DNA from 2 places in the Kitasatospora sp. NPDC032757 genome. Region 2 is predicted to be linked to the other one. Evidence: riboswitches for the same ligand, from Rfam matches in the RefSeq annotation. Region 2 holds a riboswitch; the other holds the start of a gene.
The links. Region 2 has a riboswitch for thiamine pyrophosphate ahead of thiO (glycine oxidase ThiO). Riboswitches for the same ligand answer to the same signal wherever they lie in the genome.

Region 1 (8,611 bases), on a different contig from region 2:
ACCAGGGCGGGGCCGTTCTCGATCGGGCTGCCGCCGAGCTTGGTGATGACGTCGCCGGGCTTGAGGCCGGCCTTGTCGGCGGCGCCGCCGGGGGTGACGGCGGGGGTGCCCTGGATGTCCCGGGTCTGGATCTGGGCGCCGTCGCCCTTGTAGTCGTCGTTGCGCAGGACGTCGAGCTTGGCGTAGACCGGCTTGCCGGTCTTGATCAGCGTCTCGGCGACCCACTTGGCCTGGTTGATCGGGATGGCGAAGCCGAGGCCGATGCTGCCGGCCCGGCCGGTGCTGGAGGTGTTGGACTGGATCGCCGAGTTGATGCCCATCACCGCGCCGCTGGAGTCCAGCAGCGGGCCGCCGGAGTTGCCGGGGTTGATGGAGGCGTCGGTCTGCAGGGCGTTCATGTATGAGGACTGGGCGCCGGTCTCGTCGCCGGAGGCGACCGGGCGGTCCTTGGCACTGATGATGCCGGTGGTGACGGTGGACTCCAGACCGTACGGCGCACCGATGGCGATGGTGGAGTCGCCGACGTTGACCTTGTCGGAGTCGGCCAGCGGAAGCGGCGTCAGCTTGCCCTTGGGCGGGCTGTCGAGCTTGATGACGGCGACGTCGTAGCCCTCGGCGCGGCCGAGCACGGACGCGTTGTAGGACGATCCGTCGGCGAACTTGACGGTCAGTTTGCCGCCGCTCGAGGCGGGCGCGACCACGTGGTTGTTGGTGAGGATGTGGCCCTCGGTGTCGAAGACGAAACCGGTGCCGGTGCCGGACTCGCCGTTGCCCTGCGCCTTGATGGTGACGACGCTGGGCAGCGCCTTCTGCGCGATGCCGGCGACGGAACCGGGGGCGGGCTCGTTCCTGCCCGGGTTGCTGGCCTGGACGGGGGTGCTCTTGTGGTCGTCCGCGGCGGAGATGCTGGTGTCGTTGCGGTCGGCGATGGTGACGCCGACCGCGCCGCCGGCCACACCGGCGACCAGGGCGACGGCGGCGACCAGGGCGATCAGGCCGCCGCGCTTCTTGCGCGGGCCGCCGGGCTCGGGGGCGGCGGGGTACTCGCCCGGGTAGCCGAGCGGGCCGCCGGGGTAGCCGGGGCCACCGGGCGTGCCGGCACCGCCGGCGCCACCGGCGGTGGAGTCGTGCATGCCCCAGCCGCCGAGCGGCTGGCCGGCGCCGAACGGGTGGTGCTGGGCCGGCGCGCCGGGAGCCGCCGGGGCGCCGTACGGGTCGTGGGCGGGGGTGGCCGCCGCGACCGGGGCGACGGGCGCGGCCGGGGTCGCGTACGGGTTGCCGGCCGGAGCGGCGGGCGCCGGGGCCGCGTGGGCCGCCGGGGCCGCGTGGGCGGCGGGCGCGGGCGGGGCGGGCGGCAGGACCGGCGGCGGTGCGTCGATGTACCCGGCGTCGGTCACCGCGGGGGCGGCCGGGACGGCCTCCGCAGCGGGCGCGATGGCCGGCTCGGACGCGGCTGCCGGCTCGGGGGCGGTCACCTTGCTGAACGCCAGCGTCGGCGTCGACCGGCCGGCGGCCGGCGTACCCGCCGCGGCGTCGGTCAGGGTGTAGTCGGCCTCGGGCGCCTCTGCGGGGGCGGAACCGGCGGACGCGGACTGCGCCGGACCGTCAGGAGCGGGACCCACCACCCCCTGGCCACCGGAGGGCTGCTCCCCCTGCGGCCCGGTGGACCCAATCTCGCGCTCGGTGCTCACGGACGACCTCCATAGCTGACAGGACCAACAACCATAGTTTTTCGCACACTCGATTCGATTGCCGTAAGGACCCTTCTGAAGAACTCATAAGAATCCTTAGCCCGGTCCAACAGCAGCCCCGATTCGACGCCCCCGACCGGCACCCCGACCGGCACCCCGGCCGGCGGCCCCCGCCGCCCTCCGCGGCGTCCCGCGATGCGGACCGCAGGCGCCTGGCCTTGGCGTACACCCCCGCGCCGGTTAGCCTGTCGCTCCAAACTGACACGCGGGAGCTTGGACCAACCAGGCTGAGAGTGCGCCGGTCGACCGTACGCCACGGACTCCGTGGACGGATCGTCGAGGGGGCGCAGACCGCCGGAACCTGTCCGGGTAATGCCGGCGTAGGGAGTATCGGCCATGCCGCCTGCTTCGCCATCCTCTTCTTCGGGCGCGCCCGCGTCCAAGGATTTCCCCGGGTCGTCCCCGGACGTCCACCCCACGGCCGCTGATTCCGACGCGGCCGCCCCCGCCTCCGGTTCCACCGCCGTGCTGGACCGTCCGCAGCGGACCGAGCGGGTCGAGGCGCCGCTCGTCCTGGACACCGCGCCGCCGCGCACGCTCCGCTTCCGGGACCACTTCGCGCTCTGGATGAACCTCGGCGTCAGCCTGATCGGCTTCACCACCGCCGCCACCGTGCTCGGCGCGCAGGGCAGCGAGCTGTCGCTGGCCGCCGCCGTCACCGCGATCGTGGCCGGCACCGTGGCCGGCACGGCGATGCTCGGCGTGGCCGCGCTGATCGGGGCGCGCACCGGCGCGCCGGCGATGGCGAACCTGCGCGGGCTGTTCGGGACGCGGCTCTCGTACGTGCCGACCGTGCTGAACATCGTCCAGTGCATCGGCTGGGGCGTGTACGAGCTGCTGGTCATCGCGATGGGCGCGCAGACCGTGGCGCACACCGAGGGCTACCGCTGGGTGTTCGTCGTGCTGGCCGGTGCGGTGACGACCGCGCTGACCATCTGGCCGCTGGGCGCGATCGCGGTGCTGCGCCGTTTCGTCGCCGCCGCGGTGGCGGTCGCGATGGTGTACTTCACCGTCCAGCTGGGCCGCCACGGCGTGCCGGACCCGGGCGCGGGCAACTGGCACGGCTTCCTGAAGGCCACCGACGCGATGATCGCCGTCTCGATCTCGTTCGTGCCGCTGGCCGCCGACTACACCCGCCACTCGCGTACGCCGCGCGCCGCGTTCTGGGGCAGCTTCTCCGGCTACACCGTCGCCCAGGTCTGGTGCTACGTGCTCGGGCTGTTCGCGCTGCTGCAGTCCGACGGCGACGCCACCAGGATCTTCGACTCGTTCCTGGGCGTCTGGGCCGGCTGGTTCTTCCTGCTGGTCCTGGTGCTGCGCGAGACCGACCAGTCCTTCGCCAACGTGTACTCGACCGCGATGTCGGTCCACAACCTGCTGCCGAAGGTGGACCGCCGGGTGCTCACCGGCGGGACCGGTGTGCTGATCACCGTGCTGGCGCTGCAGATCACCGAGTTCACCGACTCCTACTATGCCTTCCTGGGCCTGATCGGCTCGGTGTTCGTGCCGATGTTCGCGGTGCTGGCGGTGGACTACTTCCTCGGCGCCGGCCGGCGTGGCTGGAACCTCGCCGACGACGCGCCGTCCCGCTGGCTGATGCTGCTGCCGTGGGCGCTCGGCTTCGCGGTGTACCAGCTGATCGCGCCGACCGCGATCGCCGGCTGGTGGACGGACTTCTGGACCTCCGTCCAGGAGGCGCTGCACTTCACGCCCCAGGAGTGGACCTCGGCGTCGCTGTTCGGCTTCCTGGTGCCGGCCCTGGCCACCTGGGCGCTCACCCCGCTGACCCGCCGGTCCGCACCGGCCGGGAGCCCCACCGCCTGACCCCACCGCCTGACCCCGGCCGCCCGAGCGGCGACGGCTCCACCGAAGACGGCCCCGCCGATTGGGGCCGTCTTCGCCTTCGCGTCACTTCCGCCACCTATCGTGGAGGGTGTGACCAGCCCAGACCTCTCCCCGGCGACGGCGCGCACCGCGACGCCCGTCCAGGTGATCGCCCACCGTGGTTCCTCGCACGCGCTGCCCGAGCACACGCTCGCGGCCTACCGCCGGGCCCTCGAGGAGGGCGCGGACGCCGTCGAGTGCGACGTCCGGGTGACCGCCGACGGGGAGCTCGTCTGCGTCCACGACCGCCGGATCGGCCGGGTCTCGGACGGCCGCGGCACCGTCTCCGCGATGACGCTGGCGCAGCTGGAGGCGCACGACTTCGGCGCGTGGAAGACCGGCGTGCCGAGCGAGGACCCGGAGCTGCGCGGCGTGCTGCGGCTGGAGAGCCTGCTGGAGCTGGTCGCGGACTGCGGACGGCCGGTTGACCTGGCGATCGAGACCAAGCACCCGGTCCGTTTCCGGGGGCGGGTGGAGAGCGAGCTGCTGCGGATGCTCGACCGGTTCAAGATCGGCGGGGCGCAGCAGGGCGAGGAGCCCCGTGAGGGCGACCGCCCGCAGGCCCGGATCATGAGCTTCTCCTCGCTGGCCCTGACCCGGGTGGCCGCCGCCGCGCCGGAGTACCCGCGGGTCTTCCTGTTCGAGCGGATGCTGGCGCTCCAGGGCCGGCTGCGCCCGGGCGCGCCCCTGCCGGGCCGGGCCCGGATCGCCGGGCCGGGCATCGACCTGGTGCGGGCCAGGCCCCGGCTGGTGACGCGGCTGCGCGAGCTGGGCCACCAGGTGCACGTCTGGACCGTGGACGAGCCGGCCGACGTGGAGCTCTGTCTGGAGCTCGGGGTGTCGGCGATCATCACCAACCGCCCGGCGGAGGTGCTGGCCCAGCTCGGCCGGTGATCCCGTTCCGGTTCGTTCGCCCGGTCGCCCCCGCCCGTCCGCCGGTTCGCCCATCCCGCCCGCCCGTCGGTCCGCCCGGTCTCCCGCCCGTAAGTCCGCCCGGTCTCCCGCCCATCCGCCGGTCGGTTGATCGTTCCGGGAGGAACTCAAACCTTCCACGATCGTTTGTGCCGGAGATTATCCGTTTTAACGACGGAGGGTGAGCACCGAATCACCTGTCGCGCACCGAGGGTCGCGGGTCTTGAAATGTCCGCGCGGGATCGCCGCGCGGTCGTTTCCGACGCATTACCAAGGGGCATCCATCCCTCGGCATACGCTGAAGGAGGTCCGGGGGTGGCGTTGATGGTGGCGCGTGAAGTGCCGACTTCATCGACCATGGCAGTGCCGCACGGCCCAGCGAGTGTCGGGGTCGCACGGCGCCGACTGCGTCGAGATCTGGGTGACCGGGAGATACCGGAACCGGTCATTGATGATGCTGTTCTGATCCTTTCCGAACTGCTGAGCAATGCCTGTCGATACGCCCGGCCGCTCGGCCCGCTCCTCGCGCTCGGCCGCAGTGCCCGCGCCGAGGTGGTGGACCAGGTGCTGGTCGGCGTCCCCTCCGGGGCCGCCGGTGCAGCGGGCGCCAAGACCCGGGCGCAGGCCCAGCCGGCCGACGGAGAGGCCGACGGCGGCATCCTGGTCCGCTGGCAGATGCACGCGGACGGAATCCTCACCCTGGAGGTGACCGACGGCGGGTCGCAGACCCGGCCGTCCCCCGCCAGCCCGTCGCTGACCTCGCGCGGCGGCCGCGGGCTGGGCATCGTCGGCCGGCTGGCCAGCGACTGGGGCGTGCGCGACGCGCCCGGCGAGGTCACGGTGTGGGCGGCGCTGCCCGCCCGGGCCCGGCACGCCCGGCGCGCAGGCGGTGATGCCCGCAGCGCCTGACCGTCTGCGGACACCCCCGCCCCGCTCGGCGTCCCGGTGCGTGCCCATGTGCCGGGAGAACGTCAGTAGGCTGCCCGGAGCACAACACAACCGTCCCCGGGAGAGCCGCACCATGGGCAAGAAGGCCGCCAAGAAGGCGCCGCAGCGCAGCCAGTCCACCACCGCCGTCACGGGTGAGATCCCCGTGGTCGGGGCCCGCGAGAACTGCCCCTGCGGTTCGGGCCGCCGGTACAAGGCCTGCCACGGCCGGGAGGCCTCGCACGCCGTGCAGGAGCTGGTGCACCGCCCGTTCGAGGGCCTGCCGGGTGAGGCCGACTGGGTGGCGCTGCGCGAGCTGGTACCGGCCGCGACGGCGCCGCTGACGCTGGCCGCAGGGGTGGCCGAGGCCGCCAACGGTGACGTCCCGTCGGTGACGCTGGCCACCGTCCTGCCGCTGGCCTGGCCGGCGCTGCGCCGCCAGGACGGCTCGATCCTGCTCGGCCTGCAGACCCAGTCCGCCTCCGGCGACCTGAGCCGCGACCTGGCGGACGCCCTGGAGCTGGCGCTGGCCACCGAGCCGGGCACCCCGGTGCCGGCCCGCCGCACCGTCCCGGGCGGCCGCCGCCTGCAGGACCTGCTGGACCTCGACGCCGCCTTCGCGCCCGCCGTGCACACCGGCTTCGAGTTCTGGCTGGAGGACGCCGAGACCGCCACCGGCGAGGTGGCCGCCTCGCTGGAGCGCGCCAACGCCTCGGCGATCCCCACCGAGAAGCTGGCCAGCGTCGACTCGGCGTACTGGTGCGGCACCCCGGACAAGAACCACCTGCGCTGGGTGATGACCGTCCCGGAGGAGCAGCTGCTGGACGCGCTGGCCCGGCTGACCGCCGCCGACCGGTCCTCGATCGGCGAGGACACCCGCCTGGTCGGCTCGTTCCGCGCGCACGGCCTGACCGTCCCGGTCTGGGACCTGCCGCTCGCCATGACGGCGGCCGACTGCGAGAAGCCGGCCGCCGAGTTCGCCGAGCGGCTCGCCGCGACGCTGGCCGACGCCACGCCGCTGACGGCCGAGGAGCGGCGCGCCCGGGCGAACCTGGTGAACCGTCAGGTCACCCTGAACTAAAGGCACCCGGGATCCGGGTGATACGCGTCACATTGGCCGTCGGGGCCGCAATTTCCGGGCTGTGAAGGCCTCTTGGAAATTGGCGTGGCCGCGGATCCTTGTTACTGTCTAAAGAGTCCGGTCGCTGGTGCATCCCCCGTCGCCAGCGGCCGGATCTTTGTTTTTCCGGATCATCCGGTTCGGCCGCGCCGAGGATCATCCGGTTCGAGCGTGCCCGATCAGTATGCCGAGCGCCCGCTGTCCAGCCGGACCGTCGCCTCGACCAACTCGCCCAGTAGCGGCCCGACCTGGGGCAGCCAGACCCCGCCGTCGGCCGCCGGGCGGGGCGCCAGCACCCAGCGCACCCGGCCGCCCGCCCCGCCGCCGGGCGGCAGCGGCAGGAAGCCGCCCGTCCCGTGGTAGCGCAACGAGCCCGGCACCCAAGGGAGTTGGGCGAGCATCTCGCCGAGCGCCTCCAGTGAGTAGGGGGCGACCAGCAGCGCGTAGCGTCCGGGCAGCGCCAGCACCGGGCCGAGCGGCAGACGCAGCGCGCCGAGATAGGCGAGTGCCCGGGCGCCGGCCGCCGCCGGCAGGCTGACCGCCGAGACGGTCCCACCGGTCGCGGCCAGGACGGGCGCGTCCGGGCTCTGCCGCTCCCACCACCACCGCACCATCCGGGCGTCGGTGGTGGCCGCGAGCAGCGGCGGGTCGTGCGGGTGGGCGCCGGGGACGGGGCAGTCGGGGTCGCCGCAGGAGCAGGCGCCGCCCAGCACCAGCGTGCCGGGCACGACGGGCCAGCGGTGGTCGACGGCGGCCGCCAGGGCCTCGGCCAGCCGGGCGGCCCGGGCCTCCGAACGGCTGTTCCTCGGGTTCTCACGCATGGCGCTCGTTCCTTTCCGTGACCGCTCGGTTCGCTCCGGGCCCGCCGGCCCGCGTCGGGGTACGCCGCACCGGCCCGGAGAAATGGGGGCGGGAGGGCACGACGACCGGCGTGGCAGCGGTGGAGCACGGTGTGGAGCACGACCTGAAAGGACCGCGGATTAGAACAGCCCTTGGAACGAGAATCCCGTATGCGACCGGATGGACGCCGCCCGGGCGCGGTTGGTTCCACCGTACGAGTGAGTGACTTCCGGCCGACCCGGCTCACGGGCGGCGGAAGCATACGATCCGGACGGCCACCGGAGCCGTCCTCACGGTTCTGCCCGTTCTCGGCCGCTCCATGCCCTCGGCACCGACCGGCGCGCGCACAGACGGAACGCGCCCCCAGAGCGGACTCCGGGGGAGGTGGAACCGGCCGCCCGCGTCGTCACGGATCTGGACATGCCCCGAATGGCCTGTGTAGAAGTGGTGGCATTGCTGTCGATTCAATGACGAGTAGTAGCGAATCGAGGCGAAACGCGCCCTGTGGCCGTCCTCGCTCCACCCGGCCGTACCTGGGGGTTCCGCATGACACGTACCACCGCGTCAGGAGTGGCGGCATGACCGAGTCCCACCCACCGTCGACGTCCTCCGAGCCGGGTGAGCCCTGCGGCGCCAGCGGGCTCTCGGTGCTCGACCATCCGGCCTTCCCCGGCCCCGCCGCCGGGGAGGCCGACGAGCACACCGGACCGTCCGGGGAGCAGGACGGCCCCGTCGGCGATCAGGGCGGCGTCACCGAGGGCCGCACCGCGCCCCCGTCCGGCGTGCAGGACCGTTTGGCCGGACGGCTGTCCGATTTCACCAGCCTGCACGAGCACACCGAGCTGCTCGCCCGCGCCCGCGGCCTGACCGCCACCCTGGACACCGTGCTGGCCTCCGGCACCGCGCTGCTCGGCGCCCGCCGCGCCCTGCTGGTCACCGCGCTGCCCGGCGGCGGCCCCAGCCAGCCCGTCGGCCACGGCCTGGACCGCGCCAGCCTCGGCTCGCTGGAGACGGTACCGCCGGACCAGAGCCTGGTCGCCCGGCTGCTGCGCGAACACGACCGCCCGGCCGAGTTGTCCTCCCACGACCTCGCCGACGACCCCGCGGTCGGCGCCCGGCTGCGCGAGCTCGCCGCCCACCTCGGCCTCGGCGGCTGCTACGGCCTGCCGCTCGCCAC
Region 2 (8,611 bases):
AGCTCGACCGCGTCGTACGGGCGGGCCTGCGGGTCGCGTGCGCAGGCGCCGGCCACTATGGCGTCCAGCTCGGGGACGACGCCGGGCACGGTCAGCGAGGGGGCGGGGACGTCCTCGTGCAGGTGGCGGTACATCACCTGGACGGGGTTCTCGCCGGTGTGCGGGCGGTGGCCGGTGAGCATCTCGTACAGCAGGATGCCGGCGGCGTAGACGTCCACCCGCTGGTCGGTCCCGTCGCCGGGGCGGATCTGCTCGGGGGCCAGGTAGGAGACGGTGCCGAGGACGGTGCCGGTGGTCGCGGTGGTGGAGGCGGCCGCGCCGTCGGCGGCGTTCAGCACCCGGACCAGGCCGAAGTCGGCGACCTTGACCAGGCCGCCGTCGGTGATCAGGACGTTCTCCGGCTTGACGTCGCGGTGGACCAGACCGGCCCGGTGGGCGGCGCCGAGCGCGGCGAGCACCGGCTCCAGGATGTCCAGGGCGGCGCGGATGGAGAGCGCGCCGCGGTCGCGGAGCAGGTCCCGCAGGGTGCGGCCGGGGACGTACTCCATGGCGAGGAAGACGTTTCCGCCGTCCGCGCCCTGGTCGAACACGTTGACCACGTTGGGGTGCGCGAGTCGGGCGACCGCCTTGGCCTCGCGGATGAACCGGCCGGTGAAGCCCTCGTCGCCGGCCAGCGAGGGGTGCATCACCTTGAGCGCCACGACCCGGTCGAGCCGGGTGTCGGTGGCGCGGTAGACGGTGGACATCCCGCCGGCCGCGATGCGCTGCTCGACCCGGTACCGGCCGTCGAGCAGGGAACCGATCAGGGGGTCGTGCAATGCCATGTCCGCCTTGTCCACCCGGCGAGTCTAGTGGCGCAGACGGGCCCTCAGCCCCGGGCGGCACCGCTCCCGGGGCTCTCTGTACCCGGGTTGTGACACCGTCCGGGCCCTTCGGGGTCAGAACGCCGGGCGCTCGCGGGTGTCCAGGTCGGCCCGGCCCGCCATCGCCGAGGAGGCCTCGGCGTGGAAGCGGCGCGGGATGCGGCCGGCCCGGTGGGCGAGCCGGCCGGCCTCGGCGGCGTGCCGCATCGCCTCGGCCATCAGCACCGGGTCCTGGGCGCGGGTCACCGCCGAGGCGAGCATGACGGCGGCGCAGCCCAGCTCCATCGCCAGCGCGACGTCCGAGGCGGTGCCGGCGCCCGCGTCCAGGATCACCGGGACGTTGGCGCCCTCCACGATCAGCTGGAAGTTGTGCGGGTTGCGGATGCCCAGGCCGGAGCCGATCGGCGAGCCGAGCGGCATGATCGCCGCGCAGCCGACGTCCTCCAGCTTCCGGGCCAGCACCGGGTCGTCGTTGGTGTAGGGGAGGACGGTGAAGCCGTCGTCGACCAGCGTCTCGGCGGCGTCCAGCAGCTCGATCGGGTCGGGCAGCAGGGTCCGCTCCTCGGCGATGACCTCCAGCTTCACCCAGTCGGTGCCGAGCGCCTCGCGGGCCAGCCGGGCGGTCAGCACGGCCTCTCCGGCGGTGAAGCAGCCGGCCGTGTTGGGCAGGATGCGGATGCCGTTGCGGGTGAGCACGTCCAGGACGGAGCCCTGGGTGGTGGCGTCGACCCGGCGCATCGCCACGGTCGTCAGCTCGGTGCCGGAGACCCGCAGCGCCTGCTCCAGGACCTCCAGGCTGGGGGCGCCGCCGGTGCCCATGATCAGGCGCGAGTCGAAGGTGGTGCCGGCGATGGTGAGCAGGTCGTCAGCCATGGTCAGCCTCCCTGCACGGCGGTGAGGATCTCGATCCGGTCGCCGGCCGAGAGCTGTGTGAGCGGCCACGAACTGCGCGGGACCACGGCCTCGTTGAGCGCGGCGGCGACGCCGGAGTTGGCCCGGCTGAGGGTGGCCACCACCTCGGCGAGGGTGGTCGCGGCGGGCACCTGGCGGGGCTCGCCATTGACGGTGAGGGGGATGTCGCTCATGCGGGGACCTTCGTCGTGAAGCGAGTGGGGGAGAACGGCGCGGCGAGGTCCGGCGTCGTGCCGGTGGCCAGGTACTCGGCGACCACGTCGGCGGTCACCGGGGTGAGCAGCACGCCGTTGCGGTAGTGGCCGGTGGCGGCGACCAGGCCGGGCAGGGCGGTCGGCCCGAGCAGCGGCGCGTTGTCGGGCGAGCCCGGGCGCAGCCCGGCCGACGTCTCCACCAGCGGCAGTTCGGTGATGCCGGGGACCAACTCGTGGGCGTCGCGCAGCAGTTCGTACACGCCGCCGGCGGTGACGGTGGTGTCGTACCCCTGCTCCTCGCTGGTGGCGCCGATCACCAGCTCGCCGTTCTCACGGGGCACCAGGTAGAGGTGCCGGCCGCGGACCACCGCGCGGACGTTGCGGGAGAGGAACGGCCGGTACGCCTCCGGGATCCGCAGCCGCAGGATCTGGCCCTTCACCGGGCGGATGGCCGGCAGCACGCCCTCGGGCAGGCCGGGCAGCTGGTGGCTCCACGGGCCGGCGGCCAGGACGACCTGATCGGCGGTGACGGTCTCGCCGGTGGCGAGCCGGGCGCCGGTGGCGCGGCCGCCCTCGGCCAGCAGCTCGGTCGCCTCGGCACGGTGCAGCCGGACGCCGGCCCGCTCGCAGGCGAGGACGAGCGCCTTGGCGAGCCGGCGGCCGTCGACCTGGTGGTCGTCGGTGACGTGCAGGCCGCCGCGGACGCCCGGGGCGAGCATCGGTTCGAGCCGGCGGGCCTCGCGGCCGGTGAGCCACTGCGAGTCCAGGCCGAGCCGCCGGTGGAAGGCGTGCAGCTCGCGCAGTTCCTCGCGGTCGTCCGAGTCGAGGGCGACGGCGAGGGTGCCGCACGGGCGGTAGCCGGTGTCCTGGCCGCCACTGGCCTCGGTGAGCTCGGCGGCGAAGGCCGCGTACCGCTCGTTGGAGGCCATGCCCAGGCGCAGCAGCGGCTCCTCGCCGTACTGGAGCTCGGTGACGGGGGCGAGCATGCCGGCCGCGACCTGGGCGGCGCCGCCGCCGGGCCGCGGGTCGGCCACCACGATGTTCTCCAGCCCGCGCTGGGCGGCGCGCCAGGCGACGGCGAGGCCGATGATGCCCCCGCCGATCACCAGCACGCCGGCGTGGGCGTCCGGTGCCAAGCGTGTCAAAGTCGCTGCTCTCCCTTCGCCGGTATGACCCGGATCAGGTTCGGACGGTCGCAGGCCGTGTCAGCCCGCCTCTCAGCCCGGTCCGCCGGGCTCCCGTGATGGTGCCCCCACCTTAACTCCGGGCGTCCGAGCCGCCGAAGGCGCGTACGAAGGGTGGGACGCGGGCGGCCGGGGCCCGAGCAGGCCGGGCGGCCGGCGGCGCCGAAGGCGCGCACGAGGGTGGGGCGGGAGTGGGCCGCGGGGCCGGGAGGAGCGGGAGTGGCCGGTGCTGCCGAGGGGCGGGTACGAAAGGTGGGACGCCCCCTGGCGCGCCCGGCGGGCGCCAGTACAGTGACGGCGTGGCAGAGCTGAGCGGGACGGATCAGGTGGTCGTGGTCGGGGCCGGGCTGGCCGGGGCGCAGTGCGCCTCGGGCCTGCGGCGGGGCGGCTGGCAGGGGCGGATCGTGCTGGTGGGCGACGAGCCGCACGCGCCCTACGACCGGCCGCCGCTCTCCAAGGAGGTGCTGCTCGGCAAGGCCGACGCCACCACCCTGGACATCGACTTCGCGCACCTCGGCATCGAGGTGCTCACCGGCCGCCGCGCCACCGGCCTCACCCCCGGCCTCCTGCACACCGACGGCGGCGACCTGCCGTACGCCGCCCTGGTGATCGCCACCGGCGCCACTCCGCGCGTCCTGCCCGGCGCCGAGCGCGCACACCTGCTGCACACCCTGGACGACGCGCTCGCCCTGCGCGCCCTGCTCCGCCCGGGCCTGCGCCTGGTGCTGGTCGGCGCGGGCTGGATCGGCGCCGAGGTCGCCACCGCCGCCCGCACGGCCGGCTGCGAGGTGACGGTCGTCGAGGCGGGCCCGGCGCCCGTCCCCGGCGCGCTGCCCACCGAGATCGGCCGGGCGATGGCCGCCTGGTACGCCGAGGCCGGGGTCGAGCTGCGCTGCGGCGCCGCCGTCGCTGCCGTCGAGCCGGGGGCGGTGCTGCTGGCGGACGGCTCGCACCTGCCGGCCGACGAGGTGGTTGTCGGCATCGGCGCCCGCCCGGCGACGGACTGGCTGGCCGGCTCGGGCGTCGAGCTGGACGCGGCCGGCGCCGTCCTGGTGGACGAGCGGCTGCGCACCGGCCTGCCCGGCGTCTACGCGGCCGGCGACTGCGCGAGCTACCCCTCCGCCCGGACGGGCGGCCGGCTCACCGTCCAGCACTGGGACCACGCGCTGCAGTCCGGCGAGGCCGCGGCCGCCGCGGTGCTCGGCGCGGACGCCCCGTACGACCCGGTGCCGTACTTCTGGTCGGAGCAGTTCGGCCGGATGGTCCAGTACGTCGGCCGGCACGGCGACGGCGACGAGCTGGTCTGGCGCGGCTCTCCGGCGGACCCGACCTGGGCCGTGCTCTGGCTGCGCGACGGCGCGCTGCGGGCCCTGCTCACCGTCGACCGCCCACGCGACCTCACCCAGGGCCGCCGGCTGGTCGAACGCGCCACGGTGCTGGACCGGGCCCGGGCCGCGGACCCGGCGGTACCGCTCAAGTCGGCCGCCGCGGGGTAGCGCCGGGGGCCGCTGGACGAGCCCCCGGGCGGCCGGCTGGTGCGCGGCGGGCCGCGGAGGTGGCAGTCTGGTGGCGTGAGTGAGATCGAAAGCAAGATTGAAGCCCTGGTCCCCGAGTGGATGTACCTGCCCGACATTTCGGAGCAGTGGGGGGTCCGGGTCACCGAGGTGCGTGACCTGGTCAAGAACGGCGGGCTGATCGCGATCCGGCGAGGCCCGAACAGGTCGCTGCAGGTGCCGGCGGCGTTCATCGACGGCCCGGGCCTGGTCAAGCACCTGTCCGGCACCCTGACCGTCCTGCGCGACTGCGGGTACAACGACGTGGAGATCCTGGAGTGGCTCTTCACCGAGGACCCGTCGCTGCCGGGCAGCCCGATCCAGGCGCTCCGGGAGAACCGCGGCACCGAGGTGAAGCGCCGCGCCCAGGCGATGCTGATCTGATGGCCGCGGAAACGCTGCGCCGGCGGCTCGCCGACGCCCGGCTCTACCTGTGCACCGACGCCCGGCGTGAGCAGGGCGACCTCGCCGAGTTCCTGGACGCGGCGCTGGCCGGTGGGGTGGACATCGTCCAGCTCCGTGACAAGGGGCTGGAGGCCAAGCAGGAGCTGGCGGCGCTGGAGGTCTTCGCCGACGCCTGCCGCCGGCACGGCAAGCTGCTCTCGGTCAACGACCGCGCCGACGTCGCGCACGCCGCCCGCCCCGAGGTGCTGCACCTCGGCCAGGACGACCTGCCGGTGGCGGCCGCCCGGGCGATCCTCGGCGAGGACGTGCTGATCGGCCGTTCCTGCCACGCCGAGGCCGAGGTGGACGCGGCGATCGCCGAGCCCGGCGTGGACTACTTCTGCACCGGCCCGGTCTGGCCCACCCCGACCAAGCCCGGCCGCCACGCGCCCGGCCTCGGCCTGGTCTCGTACGCGGCCGGGCGGGCCACCGACCGGCCGTGGTTCGCCATCGGCGGCATCGACCTCGGCAACCTGGACGAGGTGCTCGCGGCCGGTGCGAGCCGGGTCGTCGTGGTGCGCGCCATCACCGCCGCGGAGGACCCGCAGGCGGCCGCCGCCGCGCTCGCCCGGCGGCTGCGCCAGGCCTGACGCCGCAGACGTACGGACGCACAGACGCCGGACGAGGCCGCCGCCGCGCCCCGGGTACTCCTCAGTACTTGCGGACGGTGGCGGCCTCGGCCAGCGCCAGCAGCACCTCGCGGGCCCGTCCGTCGGCCAGCGGTGCGGCCTCCAGCGCGGTCAGCGACTGCCGCATCAGCTCCTCGATCCGCCGCTCCACCAGCTCGGGCGCGCCGCTGCGCCCGACCAGGGCCCGCAGCCGGGCCACCTCCTCGGGCGCGAGGTCCGGCGCACCGAGGCGCTCGTCCAGGTGGCGGGCGTCGGCGGCGGACAGCCCGCGCATCGCGTGCGCGACCAGCAGGGTCCGCTTGCCCTCGCGCAGGTCGTCCCCGGCGGGCTTGCCGGTGACCGCCGGGTCGCCGAAGACGCCGAGCAGATCATCCCGGAGCTGGAACGCCTCGCCCAGCGGCAGGCCGAACGCCCCGTACGCCTCGACCAGTTCCGGCCGCGCCCCGGCCAGCAGCGCGCCGACCTGGAGCGGCCGCTCGATCGTGTACTTGGCCGACTTGTAGTGCAGCACCGTCTGCGCCCGGTCCAGCGCGCCCGGGTCGGTGGAGTCACCGGCGACCGGCTCCAGCACGTCCAGGTACTGGCCGACCATGACCTCGGTGCGCATCAGGTCGAACATCGGCTTGGCGGCCAGCACCGCCGCCGGGTCCAGGCCCGAGCGCAGGAACAGCTCGTCGCACCAGATCAGCAGCAGGTCGCCGAGCAGCACCGCGGCCGAGGCGCCGTACTGCTCGCGGTCGCCGCGCCAGCCGCTGTCGCGGTGCAGGGCCTCGAAGCGGCGGTGGACCGAGGGCAGGCCGCGGCGGGTGTCGCTGCGGTCCATCAGGTCGTCGTGGACCAGCGCGCTCGCCTGGAGGAGCTCCAGGGCGGCCGCCGCGTTGGCGATGCCCTCGCCGGCCGCCGGGCCGCCGGCGCCGCGCCAGCCCCAGTAGCAGAACGCCGGGCGCAGTCGCTTCCCGCCGTCCAGCAGGAAGTCGCGCAGCGCCTCGACCGCGGGCGCCAGCTGCGGGGAGATCTTCCCGAGCAGGGCCGCCTGGCCGTCCATGAAGCCGGCGAGGGCCGCGTTGACGCGCCCGCGCACGTCCTCCACGTCAATGGGGTTGGCCGGCCGGTTGCTGGACGAGGTCACGATGAGGCTCCGGGAGTTTGGCAGGGGGTGCAGCAAGCCTAGCCGGGCGGCCGGGAACAGCTGTACGGACGAGCCTCCGGGGCCTCCCGGAGCGGCGGGGCCGGGAAGCGGAATACCGTCCACCACTTGTCTCAATTGGTGGGACCGAGTTGTCCGTGCCCTTCGACCGACGGTTAACCTGCCAGCATGGCACTCGGCGTCGCTTCCACCAGAACAGACCGCGCGCTGACGGTCCGCGAGCTTCTGGCGGCCGGCAAGCGATCCTTCTCCTTCGAGTTCATGCCCCCGCGCACCGAGGTCGGCGAACAGCGTCTCTGGGACGCCATCCGCCGGCTCGAACCGCTCGACCCCAACTTCGTCTGCATGACGTACGGGGCCGGCGGCTCCTCGCGCGAGCGCACCGTCAACATGGTCGGCCGGATCGCCACCGAGACCACGCTGACGCCGGTCGCCCACCTGACCGCCGTCGACCACTCGATCGCCGAGCTGCGCAACATCATCGGCCAGTACGCCGACCAGGGCGTACGCAACGTCCTCGCGGTGCGCGGCGACCCGCCCGGCGACCCGATGGGCGAGTGGGTGAAGCACCCGCAGGGGGTCACCTACGCGTACGAGCTGGTGGAGCTGATCAAGGGCATCGGCGACTTCTGCGTGGGCGTGGCCGCCTCGCCGAACATGCACCCGCGCTCGACCGACTGGGACGAGGACATCCGCCACTTCGTGGCGAAGATCCGCTCCGGGGCCGACTACGCGATCACCCAGATGTTCTTCGAGGTCGACGACTACCTGCGGCTGCGCGACCGGGTCGCGGCGGCCGGCTGCGAGACGCCGATCATCCCGGAGATCATGCCGGTCACCAACGCCAAGCAGCTGGACCGGTTCCCGCAGCTGAGCGGTTCGGCCTTCCCGGCCGAGCTGGAGGCCCGGCTGCGCGCGGCCATCGACGACCCGGCCGCCCTGCGCGAGGTCGGCATGGAGCACGCCACCGCGATGTCCGAGCGGCTGCTCGCGGAGGGCGCCCCCGGCCTGCACTTCATCACGCTCAACCACTCGACCGCGACCCTGGAGATCTACCAGAACCTCGGTCTGCACCAGCGCTGAGCTGCGCCGCCGGCCCGGCCGGGCCGGCGGCCGGCGGCACCCCGCACGGGCGGGAGCCGCCGGGAACGCGATGCGGTACCCCGGCCGTTGAACCGGTACAGTCGCCGCACACGCGCGGCGCGCGCGGGCACGCGACTGGAGGTAGCGGGCGGATGGGCATCGGATACCTGCTGCTGTACGCCGCGTTGGCGGTGGTGGCGCTCTGGCTGGTCGCCGAGCTGCTGCTGCAGAACCGCGCCCCGGTGCACTGGCGGGCCCTGGCCCTGGCCGGCTTCCTCGGGGTGCCCGCCGGGATGGCGCTCGGCTCGGTCGTGGTGATCGGCGCCGGCGCGGCCCTCTTCGCGCTCGGCCAGACCCTCGTCACCCTCTCCGTGAAGCGCGGCTACGCCGCCGGCTGGTCGCTGCGCAGCGCCGACGGCGGCCTGCCCGGCCCGCTCGCCAAGGTGCCGCTGCTCGGAGCGCTGACCGGCGGGGCGGTGGTGGCCACCGCGGTGGCGGTCGACCGGATCGGCACGGTCAGCGCGGTCGAGGAGAGCAGCCCCGAGCCGGCACCGGCCGCCGAGGACGCCCCCGCCGTCGAGCAGACCGCCGCCTTCGAGATG

Region 1: another riboswitch for thiamine pyrophosphate. It lies ahead of ACZ5WK_RS19650 (purine-cytosine permease family protein); the one in region 2 lies ahead of thiO (glycine oxidase ThiO).

What each region holds. Positions count from the first base shown of each region.
Region 1 covers NZ_JBVINN010000016.1:88,663-97,273, reverse strand. The annotation lists gene ACZ5WK_RS19655 (S1C family serine protease) at 1-1,691, opposite strand, end outside; TPP riboswitch at 1,947-2,095, shown strand; gene ACZ5WK_RS19650 (purine-cytosine permease family protein) at 2,088-3,575, shown strand; gene ACZ5WK_RS19645 (glycerophosphodiester phosphodiesterase family protein) at 3,687-4,529, shown strand; gene ACZ5WK_RS19640 (ATP-binding protein) at 4,863-5,456, shown strand; gene ACZ5WK_RS19635 (DUF5926 family protein) at 5,569-6,555, shown strand; gene ACZ5WK_RS19630 (bifunctional DNA primase/polymerase) at 6,774-7,415, opposite strand; gene ACZ5WK_RS19625 (PP2C family protein-serine/threonine phosphatase) at 8,013-8,611, shown strand, end outside.
Region 2 covers NZ_JBVINN010000003.1:279,552-288,162, forward strand. The annotation lists gene pknB (Stk1 family PASTA domain-containing Ser/Thr kinase) at 1-839, opposite strand, end outside; gene ACZ5WK_RS06800 (thiazole synthase) at 939-1,736, opposite strand; gene thiS (sulfur carrier protein ThiS) at 1,739-1,948, opposite strand; gene thiO (glycine oxidase ThiO) at 1,945-3,114, opposite strand; TPP riboswitch at 3,109-3,221, opposite strand; gene ACZ5WK_RS06815 (NAD(P)/FAD-dependent oxidoreductase) at 3,453-4,649, shown strand; gene ACZ5WK_RS06820 (Rv2175c family DNA-binding protein) at 4,725-5,090, shown strand; gene thiE (thiamine phosphate synthase) at 5,090-5,740, shown strand; gene ACZ5WK_RS06830 (polyprenyl synthetase family protein) at 5,802-6,908, opposite strand; gene metF (methylenetetrahydrofolate reductase [NAD(P)H]) at 7,095-8,009, shown strand; gene ACZ5WK_RS06840 (hypothetical protein) at 8,162-8,611, shown strand, end outside.